DNA from 2 places in the Tropicimonas omnivorans genome. Region 1 is predicted to be linked to the other one. Evidence: riboswitches for the same ligand, from Rfam matches in the RefSeq annotation. Region 1 holds a riboswitch; the other holds the start of a gene.
What was found. Region 1 has a riboswitch for cobalamin ahead of nrdH (glutaredoxin-like protein NrdH). Riboswitches for the same ligand answer to the same signal wherever they lie in the genome.
Positions count from the first base shown of each region.

Region 2: another riboswitch for cobalamin. It lies ahead of RM543_RS10835 (aromatic ring-hydroxylating oxygenase subunit alpha); the one in region 1 lies ahead of nrdH (glutaredoxin-like protein NrdH).

Region 1 is NZ_JAVRHL010000004.1:260,271-265,012, forward strand. It holds gene RM543_RS17085 (type I secretion system permease/ATPase) at 1-433, shown strand, start outside; gene RM543_RS17090 (HlyD family type I secretion periplasmic adaptor subunit) at 433-1,734, shown strand; gene RM543_RS17095 (aspartate dehydrogenase) at 1,946-2,749, shown strand; cobalamin riboswitch at 2,807-2,999, shown strand; gene nrdH (glutaredoxin-like protein NrdH) at 3,115-3,336, shown strand; gene nrdI (class Ib ribonucleoside-diphosphate reductase assembly flavoprotein NrdI) at 3,343-3,747, shown strand; gene nrdE (class 1b ribonucleoside-diphosphate reductase subunit alpha) at 3,717-4,742, shown strand, end outside.
Region 2 is NZ_JAVRHL010000003.1:57,369-62,110, reverse strand. It holds gene RM543_RS10845 (quercetin 2,3-dioxygenase) at 1-216, shown strand, start outside; gene RM543_RS10840 (FAD-binding oxidoreductase) at 259-1,335, opposite strand; gene RM543_RS10835 (aromatic ring-hydroxylating oxygenase subunit alpha) at 1,341-2,570, opposite strand; cobalamin riboswitch at 2,677-2,876, opposite strand; gene RM543_RS10830 (DUF1045 domain-containing protein) at 3,097-3,768, opposite strand; gene RM543_RS10825 (alpha-D-ribose 1-methylphosphonate 5-triphosphate diphosphatase) at 3,824-4,742, shown strand, end outside.

The DNA of each region.
Region 1 (4,742 bases):
CCCCGATGACGCCGCGGTCGTCCGCGCAGCGAAGCAGGCCGCGGCGCACGACATGATCGTCTCCCTGCCGGACGGGTACGACACCCGCGTGGGCCCGGGCAACGGCCGCCTGTCGGGCGGACAGGCCCAGAGGATCGGCCTCGCCCGCGCCCTTTACGGCGATCCGGTGCTGATCGTCCTCGACGAGCCGGATTCCGGTCTCGACAATGATGGATCCAACGCCCTGAGCGCCGCGATCCGAACGATGAAATCCGAGGCGAGGGTGATCTTCGTGATGGCGCACCGACCGTCCGCCATAGCCGAATGCGACATGCTTCTCGCCCTCGACGGCGGCACTTGCCGCGCCTTCGGGCCGAAGGCGCGGGTACTGAGGGACATGGTGCAGAACGCCGAGGCGATCCGCCGGGTGCCTGCTGCGGCGGGAGTGGCGTGATGGAGCGGGGGCGTGAGACCTGGTCCGCGCGCGGGCCGATGCTCGCGGGGCTCGTCGCCGTGCTGCTGCTGCTTGCAGGTGGCGGCGCCTGGGGCCTCACCGCACGGATCGCAGGCGCCGTGATCGCGGCCGGGCGGCTCGAGGTGAAGCAGGCCCGGCAGGTCGTGCAGCATCCCGATGGCGGCGTGGTCGACCGGATCCTGGTGGAGGAGGGGGACCGCGTCGCGGCAGGGGATCTGCTGATCCGGCTCGATGCGGACGCCATCCGCTCCGAGCTTTCGGTGACCGAGGCGCGATTCTACGAGGGTCTTGCCCGCCGGAGCCGCCTTGCCGCGGAGCGGGACGGCGCCGCGCGGATCGAGTTCGACCCGCAGCTCCGTGCCGAACCCGCGTACCGGGTGCGCGAGCTGATGGAGGGCGAGGACTGGCTTTTCGGGGCCAGGCGCGACAGCCTGTTGTCGGAAATCGAACAATTGTCGAAGCAGCGCGAGCAGATCGCCGATCAGATCATCGGCATCGAGGCCCAGCGCCGTGCCGTGCGCCGGCAGATCGAGCTGCTGTCGGCGGAGCTGGCCAACAATCGAAGCTTGCTGGGCAAGGGGCTGGTCCGTGCGTCCCACGTCTCCGCGCAGGAGCGCGAGCTGGCGGTCCTGACCGGCCGGGCCGGTGAGCTCACGGCCGGCATCGCCGGCGCGCGGGGGCGCATCACCGAAACCGAGCTTCGCCTGATCGCGATCCGGCGCAAGCGGAGGGAGGAGGCAATCGCGGAGCTCCGGGATCTGCAATACGACATGACGGAGCTGTCCGAGGCGCGCCGGGTCCTGAGGCGTCAGCTCGACCGGCTGGAGATCCGCGCACCGACCTCCGGCATCGTCCACGACATGCAGGTATTCGCCAGGCGCGCGGTGATCCGGGCCGCGGAGCCGGTGCTCCATATCGTTCCGCAGGACCGTCCGCTGGTGATCGCCGCGCGGGTCGAGCCGTTTCACGTGGACGACGTCCATGTTGGCCAGGAGGTGTCCCTGCGCTTCTCCGCCCTCGATCAGCGCACCACGCCGGAACTCTACGGCCAGGTTGCCAAGCTCTCCGCGGATTCGCTCGAGGACAAGACGACGGGCGCGCATTACTACCGCGCCGAGATCGTGCTTTTGGGCGGCGAGGTCGGCCGCCTGCCGGAGGGGGTGGCGATGTTGCCGGGCATGCCGGTCGAAACGTTCATCCGCACGGCCGATCGCACGCCGATCGCCTTCCTGACAAAGCCGCTCGCCGATTATTTCGCGAAGGCGTTCAGGGAGAGTTAAGGAAATCTGCATAGCCTGTCTCTGCTTGCGTTCGGGCAGCTCTTGATCGGGCCGGGCGCGCGGAGGAGCCGGCGGCCCGTCTGCGCGCGGACGGCGCGGGTAACGAGCGCCATTCTTCCCGCGCGAGGCGGAACGGGTTTGTCCCCCGGGGTCGGCCGTGATCATAAGAAGAGGAGACTGGATGAGGTAAGGCACCATGGAGCGAAGGATATTGAAGGTCGCCCTCGGCGGGTTCGGCGCTGTCGGCCGGGCCGTCGCCGAGGCGCTCGACCGGGGGATCGACGGGCTCGAGCTGGTGGCCGTGTCCGCGTCCGACCGGGCGCGCGCCGAGGCGCGCATGTCGGGTGGCTTCCGCAAGGTCTACCCGGTCAAGCCTCTCGAGGAGCTGCAGGACGGGGCCGACGTGGTCGTCGAATGCTGCCCGGGACATTTGTTGGAGACGATCGCCCGCCCGGCGCTGGAGGCTGGCCGGATCGTCGTCGTCGTGAGCGCCGGCGCGCTTCTGGCCAATCCGCATCTCGAGGAGATCGCGGCGCGGACGGGCGGGCGGATCCTGGTCCCGTCGGGCGCGCTCGCGGGGCTCGATGCGGTGAGGGCAGCGGCAGAGGGCACGGTCGAGAGCGTGACGATCTCGACGCGGAAACCGCCCGCCGGTCTCAAGGGCGCACCGGCGATCGAGGCCATGGGCTTGGACCTGGACGCCGTCACGGAGCCGGTCCTGTGCTACGCGGGCCCCGCCGAGGATGCGATCGCGGGCTTTCCGGCGAATCTCAACGTTGCCGTCGCGCTCGGTCTTGCGGGGATCGGCACGGCGCGCACGATGCTGGAGGTCTGGGCGGATCCGACGGTGGAGCGCAACACCCACACGATCCGGCTCGTGTCGGACAGCGCGACCATGACGATGACCATCGAGGGCATTCCCTCGGACGATAATCCTCGCACCGGCCGGATCACGCCGCTGAGCGTCATCGCCCTGCTGAAACGCCTCGCCGCGCCGATGGTGATCGGAACCTGACGAAGCGAAAGGCGCGGGTTCATAAATCTACATATTGACGCAGCCCCTCCGGCTATCCCAAGATATCCGTGCTTTGGTTCCGGCGACTCGTTGCCGGTGAAGAGGGAAGACTGGTGGAAATCCGGCGCTGCCCCCGCAACTGTAAGCGGCGAGCCGACCCCCGGCGATCCACTGGCTCTATGTGCCGGGAAGGTGGGGGAAGGCATTCGAGCCGTCGAGTCAGGAGACCTGCCAGAGCGGAAACACGACACGGGCGGTGGGCCCGGAGGCGTCGTTCGGACGATATCGGCCGCAGGGTCGCATCGGCTCCTTTCGTGCCTTCGATCCTCGCCACGAGACACGGAAGATCTAAGGGACCGAGCCGCATGACCATCACCGTCTATTCCAAACCCGCCTGCGTGCAGTGTACCGCCACGACCCGCAGCCTCGATGCAAAGGGCATCACCTACGAGGTCGTCGATCTGACCCTCGACGACAGCGCGCTCGCCCGTGTCACCGAACTGGGATATCGTCAGGCTCCCGTCGTGGTGGCCGGAGAAGAGCATTGGTCCGGCTTCCGCCCGGACATGATCGGCCGCCTGGGCTGACGCGTCTTGCGCCTGGCGTTCTACTCCTCCGCCTCCGGCAACACCGCGCGCTTCGTCGAACGGCTCGGAGTGCCGGCGGAGCGGATCGGGCCGGGTGCACCGCCGCGCATGACGGCGCCTTACGTGCTGGTGACGCCGACCTATGCCGATGGCGAAGGTCGCGGAGCCGTCCCGAAGCCGGTGATCCGGTTTCTGAACGACGCCGACACTCGCGGGCACCTTCTCGGGGTCATCGCGGGCGGCAACCGCAATTTCGGTGAAACCTTCGCCCTCGCGGGCGACATCATCGCGGCAAAATGCGGGGTGCCCTGCCTCTACCGGTTCGAACTGGCCGGCACGAACGGGGACATCGCGCGGGTGAGACAGGGACTTGAAAGATTATGGACGCAGAAACCCTCGACCGCGGCGTGAGCGCCAGCCCCGAGATCCAGGGGATGGATTATCACGCGCTCAACGCGATGCTGAACCTCTATGACGACAAGGGGCACATCCGGTTCGAGGCGGACCGCCAGGCGGCGCGCGCCTATTTTCTCGAGCACGTGAACCAGAACACGGTGTTCTTCCACTCGCTGGAAGAGAAGCTCGGCTACCTCGTCGAGAAGGGCTACTACGACACGAGTGTGCTCGATGCCTATGACAGGGCGTTCGTGCACAAGATCTGGGATGCAGCCTTCGCCAAGAAGTTCCGCTTCCCGACCTTCCTCGGCGCGTTCAAGTACTACACGTCCTACACGCTCAAGACGAATGACGGGAAGCGCTACCTCGAGCGCTACGAGGATCGCGTCTGCATGGTCGCCCTGGCGCTCGCGCGCGGGGACGAGACGCTGGCGATGCGCCTGATGGAGGAGATCGTCGCGGGCCGGTTCCAGCCGGCAACGCCGACCTTCCTCAATGCCGGCAAGGCGCAGCGCGGGGAGCTGATCTCGTGCTTCCTTCTGCGCATCGAGGACAACATGGAGTCCATCGGCCGGTCCATCAATTCGGCTCTGCAGCTGTCCAAGCGCGGCGGCGGCGTGGCCCTGCTGCTGACCAATATCCGCGAGCACGGTGCGCCCATCAAGGGCATCGAGAACCAGTCCTCCGGTGTCATCCCGGTGATGAAATTGCTCGAGGACAGCTTTTCCTATGCCAACCAGCTCGGCGCGCGGCAGGGGGCGGGGGCGGTCTATCTCAACGCCCACCACCCCGACATCCTGCGCTTTCTCGACACCAAGCGCGAGAATGCGGACGAGAAGATCCGCATCAAGACGCTCTCCCTCGGCGTCGTCATTCCGGACGTGACCTTCGAGCTCGCCAAGCGCGACGAGGAGATGTACCTCTTCTCCCCCCATGACGTCGCGAAGGTCTACGGCAAGCCGTTCTCCGAGATCTCGGTAAGCGAGAAATACCGCGAGATGGTGGACGAT
Region 2 (4,742 bases), on a different contig from region 1:
GTCACGCCCGGTACGGTCCACAGCTACCGGCTCGACACGCCCTATACGAAGTTCTTCGGGTGGCTCGTCCCTGCGGTCTTCGAGCCGTTCTTCCGCACCATCGGCGATCCGACCGAGATGCATGTCTTCCCGATGGAGCCGCCGGCCTTCCGCTTCGACCGCGTGATGGCGCGCATGGACGAGCTGGATCTGAACATCCTTCTCGTTCAGGACTGACCGGACTGGCCGGGCGTGGCCGAAAAGGCCGCGCCCGGACTTTCACGCATCCACGGTGACGTTTCCGATCGGGTTCGAACAGCAGGCGAGGATGTATCCGGCCTCGACATCCTCCTCGGTGATCCCGCCGTTGTGTACCATGTGGACCTCGCCCGCGACCTTCTTGATCCGGCAGGTGCCGCAGACGCCGAAGGTGCAGCCCGAGGGGATGTTCAGTCCGGCATTGCGGGCCGCGGCGAGGATCGTGTCCGTCTCGTGAACGGTCGCTGTCACACCGGACGCCGCGAAGGTCAGCTCCACGTCCGTACCCTGCTCCGGGACCACGTCGTCGATCTCGGGGACGTCCGCATCGGTCTCCGCCGGCGCCTGAAAGCTCTCCTGGTGGTAGCGGTCCATGTCGAAACCGAGGCCGAAGAGCGCCTCACGCACCGCGCGCATGAACGGCTCTGGACCGCAGCAGAAGACCTCCCGCTCCAGATAGTCGGGCGCCATCAGGCCGAGCATGAGCTGGTTGAACATGCCGCGATAGCCGGTCCAGGGGCGGAACGGGTCGGTCCCCTCGACGACCCATTTGAGATCGATCCCCGGCATCCGGGACGCCATGTGCTCCAGCCGTTCGCGGAAGATGATCTCGGAGGGGCGGCGGGCGCAGTTGACGAAGACGATGTCGGGCATGGTTCCGAGGTCGAACATGTAGGTCGTCATCGACATGGACGGCGTGATGCCGGATCCCGCGGAGATGAAAAGATATTTTTCGGCGGGATGGTTCAGGTGCGTGAAGACGCCGGCGGGCCCGAACGCCTTGAGACGCATTCCGGGCTGAAGCTCGTTCAGCATCCACTGGGTCCCGATACTGCCCGCCTGCGCCTTGATCGTCACCGAGATGGACCGGGGGCGGGAGGGAGAGGAGGAGATCGTGTAGGTGCGGTGGATCGTTCCGGAGGGCAAGGGCAGTTCCAGCGTCAGGAACTGGCCCGGCGAGAAGTCGAACAGCGCGCCGGACGGAGCCTGGAAGGTGAAGGTCGCCGTGTTCGGCACCTCGGGGATGATGGAGACGCATTCGAGCGGCTCGGCATCTGACCAGACGGCACGCTTCGGGAGGGAGGACAGATCGTTCATCGCCGTTATTCCGCCGCCATCCGGGAGGGCGCCGGCAGGCGCTCCGACAGGCTGCGGCAATACCAGTCGACAAATTGCAGCACGCCGGATTCCTGGAACTGCGAATAGGGCCCGGGCGTGTAGGCCGGAGAGTTGATGCCCTGCTGGTTGTCCTCGACGACCCGCCGATCCTCGTCGTTGGTGGCGATCCAGACCTCGGTCAGGCGCTTCAGGTCATAATCGCGCCCCTCCACGGCATCCTTGTGCACCAGCCACTTCGTCGTGACCTCGGTTTCGGTCGGGCTGACGGGGGTCATGCGGAAGACGATGGAGTGATCCGGCAGGAAGTGGTTCCAGGTCGTGGGGTAGTGGAACTGCATGAGGGCGCCAGCATCGTCGAACGGCACGCGCCCCAGCCGCTTCGTGACCGCGAGGCCCCCGTCCATCGTGTAGCTTTTGGCGCCGGCCTTCAGCGGCATCCGAGCGATCCGGTACTGGCCGCTTGGGTCGATCTGGAACCGGGCGGGGATCCCGGCCCCTTCGAGCCGATCGAAATGGGCCGCCAGATGCGGCGGCGTCTTGCCGTCCTCGACGCCGGTGACGGCCGGATCGTCGGGAAACGTGCGGCAGAGCGCGGGATGGTTGCCGCCGCAATGATAGCACTCGCGGTTGTTCTCCCAGACGAGCTTCCAGTTGCCGTTCTCGATGATCGAGGATTCGTGGGCGACCTTGGCGTCGGACAGATCGTGCGCGGCGAGGTAGGGGCGCACGAGGTCCGCGAAGGTGTCGAAATCGGGCGCCTCGTCGGCCAGGCAGATATAGATCAGGCCGGCCAGCTCCCGACAATGGACAGGCTTCAGGCCATGGGCGGAGGGATCGAAGTCCGGCCCCATGTCCCGCGCCCAGAGCAGCGAGCCGTCGAGCTCGTAGGTCCACTGGTGATACGGGCAGACCAGTTTCGGCACATGGCCCTTCGCGGCCTTGCAGATGATCGAGCCGCGGTGACGGCAGGAATTGTGGAAGGCGCGGATCGTCCCGTCCGCCCCGCGAACGAGGATCACCTTGTAGGCACCGACGGTGTGCGTGACGTAGGAGCCGGTCTTCTCGAGCTCGCAGGCGGGTATGGCGAACAGCCAGTCGCGGTACCAGATCGCCTCGAGATCGGCCTCGTAGATATCGGCGGCGGTGTAGAAGGGTCGCTCCAGCGCGTAGCCCGGTCTGTGCGTGGCCAGAAGCTGCGTGAGGTCGTGGTGCATGGTGTTCCCCTGCCGCACCCCGCGGCGATTAGTGAATTCGGAGGGCGGGCAGACCGTCAGATGCCGCTTCCCGTGCGACTCTTCCGGCGTCTGCACCGCCTCCCGCGGCTGACGTTCTCGCAAGGCTGGTTTCCGGACTTGAAGCGTGGCCCGGCGGCCCGGCATGGCTCCTTCCCGGGGCTGCTCGCCCCAGTGGCTCCGTCGCCATGCCCATCGCTTCCTTACCGTTGCGGGGGCAGTGCCGGCCTCTCACCGGCTTCCCAATTCTCCTCTGTCTCCAGCGGCACCTTGCAGGTCCTGTCTAGCACCCCCGAATCGCGCCTCAGCGCTCGAAAACGACTTGGGCCCTCCTGAAAGCGCCCAGCAGGGGACGACGGCGTGTCCTCGCGCAAGACGTGCATGGCATCCGGTCGGGCTCGGGCCGCGCCGGGTATCCGTCTGCCTCGGGGAGACTCCCCCGGAACGGATTGAACGTTCTGCGCAATGCCGCAAATCCGGGCAGCCCGGGAACGCGCGCTCCGGCGCGTCAGCCGGTGAGGGGGAAGCGCCGGATCAACTCGAATCTCCCGTCCGGCCGCTCGCCGGCCAGCGCCACGTCCTCCATCACGAACGGCACCGGCAACTCGGGGAGGCGTGCGCGGGCCTCCCGATACCAGCCCTCCGCCTTGTCCTTTGGCAGGCGCCCGGTCAGGGTGAGGTGGAAGTGGAACTCCTCCATGACATACGGGTACCCCCAGCGCGTCAGGAGCGCGTCCTGACGGGAGGTGAGCCCGGCGCCTCGGCGCCGCGCGATCTCGTTCGGTCCGGCCGGCGCCCGGAATGCGTCGAGCTCGGTCACGCACGACGCGGCGAGCCGTTCGATGGCAGCCGCATCCCCGACCGGAGTGAACGCCAGAAAGCCCCCGAGGGTTGTGAGCGCGAGCCCGTCTGCCCGCGCCGGCGCACCAGTCCGGGCGACGCTCTCCACGGCCTCCTCGAGAGCTGCGATGTCCAACCCCTCCGCAAGCCTGAAGGGTGGTTTGAGCGTGCCGTGAAATCCGTACTTCCGCGGCGCTTCAGTGACCTCGGCCAGTCCAGCGATGGCGGGCTGCGGCGCCGGACAGCCCTGCGCGACGTCCCATCCCAGCCAGCTTGCTCCGAATCTGGCCAGATCGCCGCCCGGCGGCAGATAGTAGACCGCGACCCGAGTGTATGACATGACGCTTCCCCCTCCCCCTGCCGATCCCGATCCGGCACCACGAGACGAGCACCGCATGCCAAACGACGTCCACCTTGCCAATGCCCGGCTCGTCCTGCCGGACCGCGTCCTTCCGGGGCGCATCGTGATCGAAGGCGGGCAGATCGCCGAGATCGCGGAGGGCGGCGGCGTGCCTGCGGGCGCGATCGATTGCGCCGGGGACATGATCCTGCCGGGGCTGGTGGAGTTGCACACAGACAACCTCGAGCGCCATATCGAGCCGCGCCCGGAGGTCGACTGGCCGCACGTCCCTGCCCTTCTGGCCCATGATGCGGAACTCGCTTCGACCGGGATCACGACCGTGTTCGATGCGCTGCGCGTCGGATCGATCCACGGCGGAACGGGCGGATACGGCGCCTATGCGAGAACGCTCGCAAACGATATGACGAGCCTCCGCGCCGCCGGTCATTTCAAGATCAGCCATTTCCTCCATCTCCGGGCGGAGATCTGCTCCGAAACGCTGCTGGAGGAGATGGCGGAGTTCGGTCCCTCGGACCGGGTCGGGATCGTCAGCCTGATGGACCACACGCCGGGGCAGCGGCAGTTCCGCGACCTCGGGGCGCTCAGGGCCTATGTCACCAAGAAGCGCGGCATGGACGACGCGGCATTCGAGAAGCACGTGGCCGAGCTCAAGGCGCTGCAGGCTCGCTTCGGCGCGGTCCACGAGGCCGGCGCGGTGGCGGAGGCCCGGCGCTATGGCGCGGTGCTTGCCAGCCACGACGACACCACGGCGGGCCAGGTCGCGTCATCCCATCGCGTCGGCGTCCGCTTCGCCGAGTTTCCGACCACGAGGGAGGCCGCGGAGGCCTGCCGGCAGACCGGCATCCGCGTGATGATGGGCGCGCCGAACCTGATCCGGGGCGGCTCCCATTCGGGAAACGTGGCCGCCAGCGAACTGGCGGAGGCGGATCTGCTCGATATCGTGTCCTCTGACT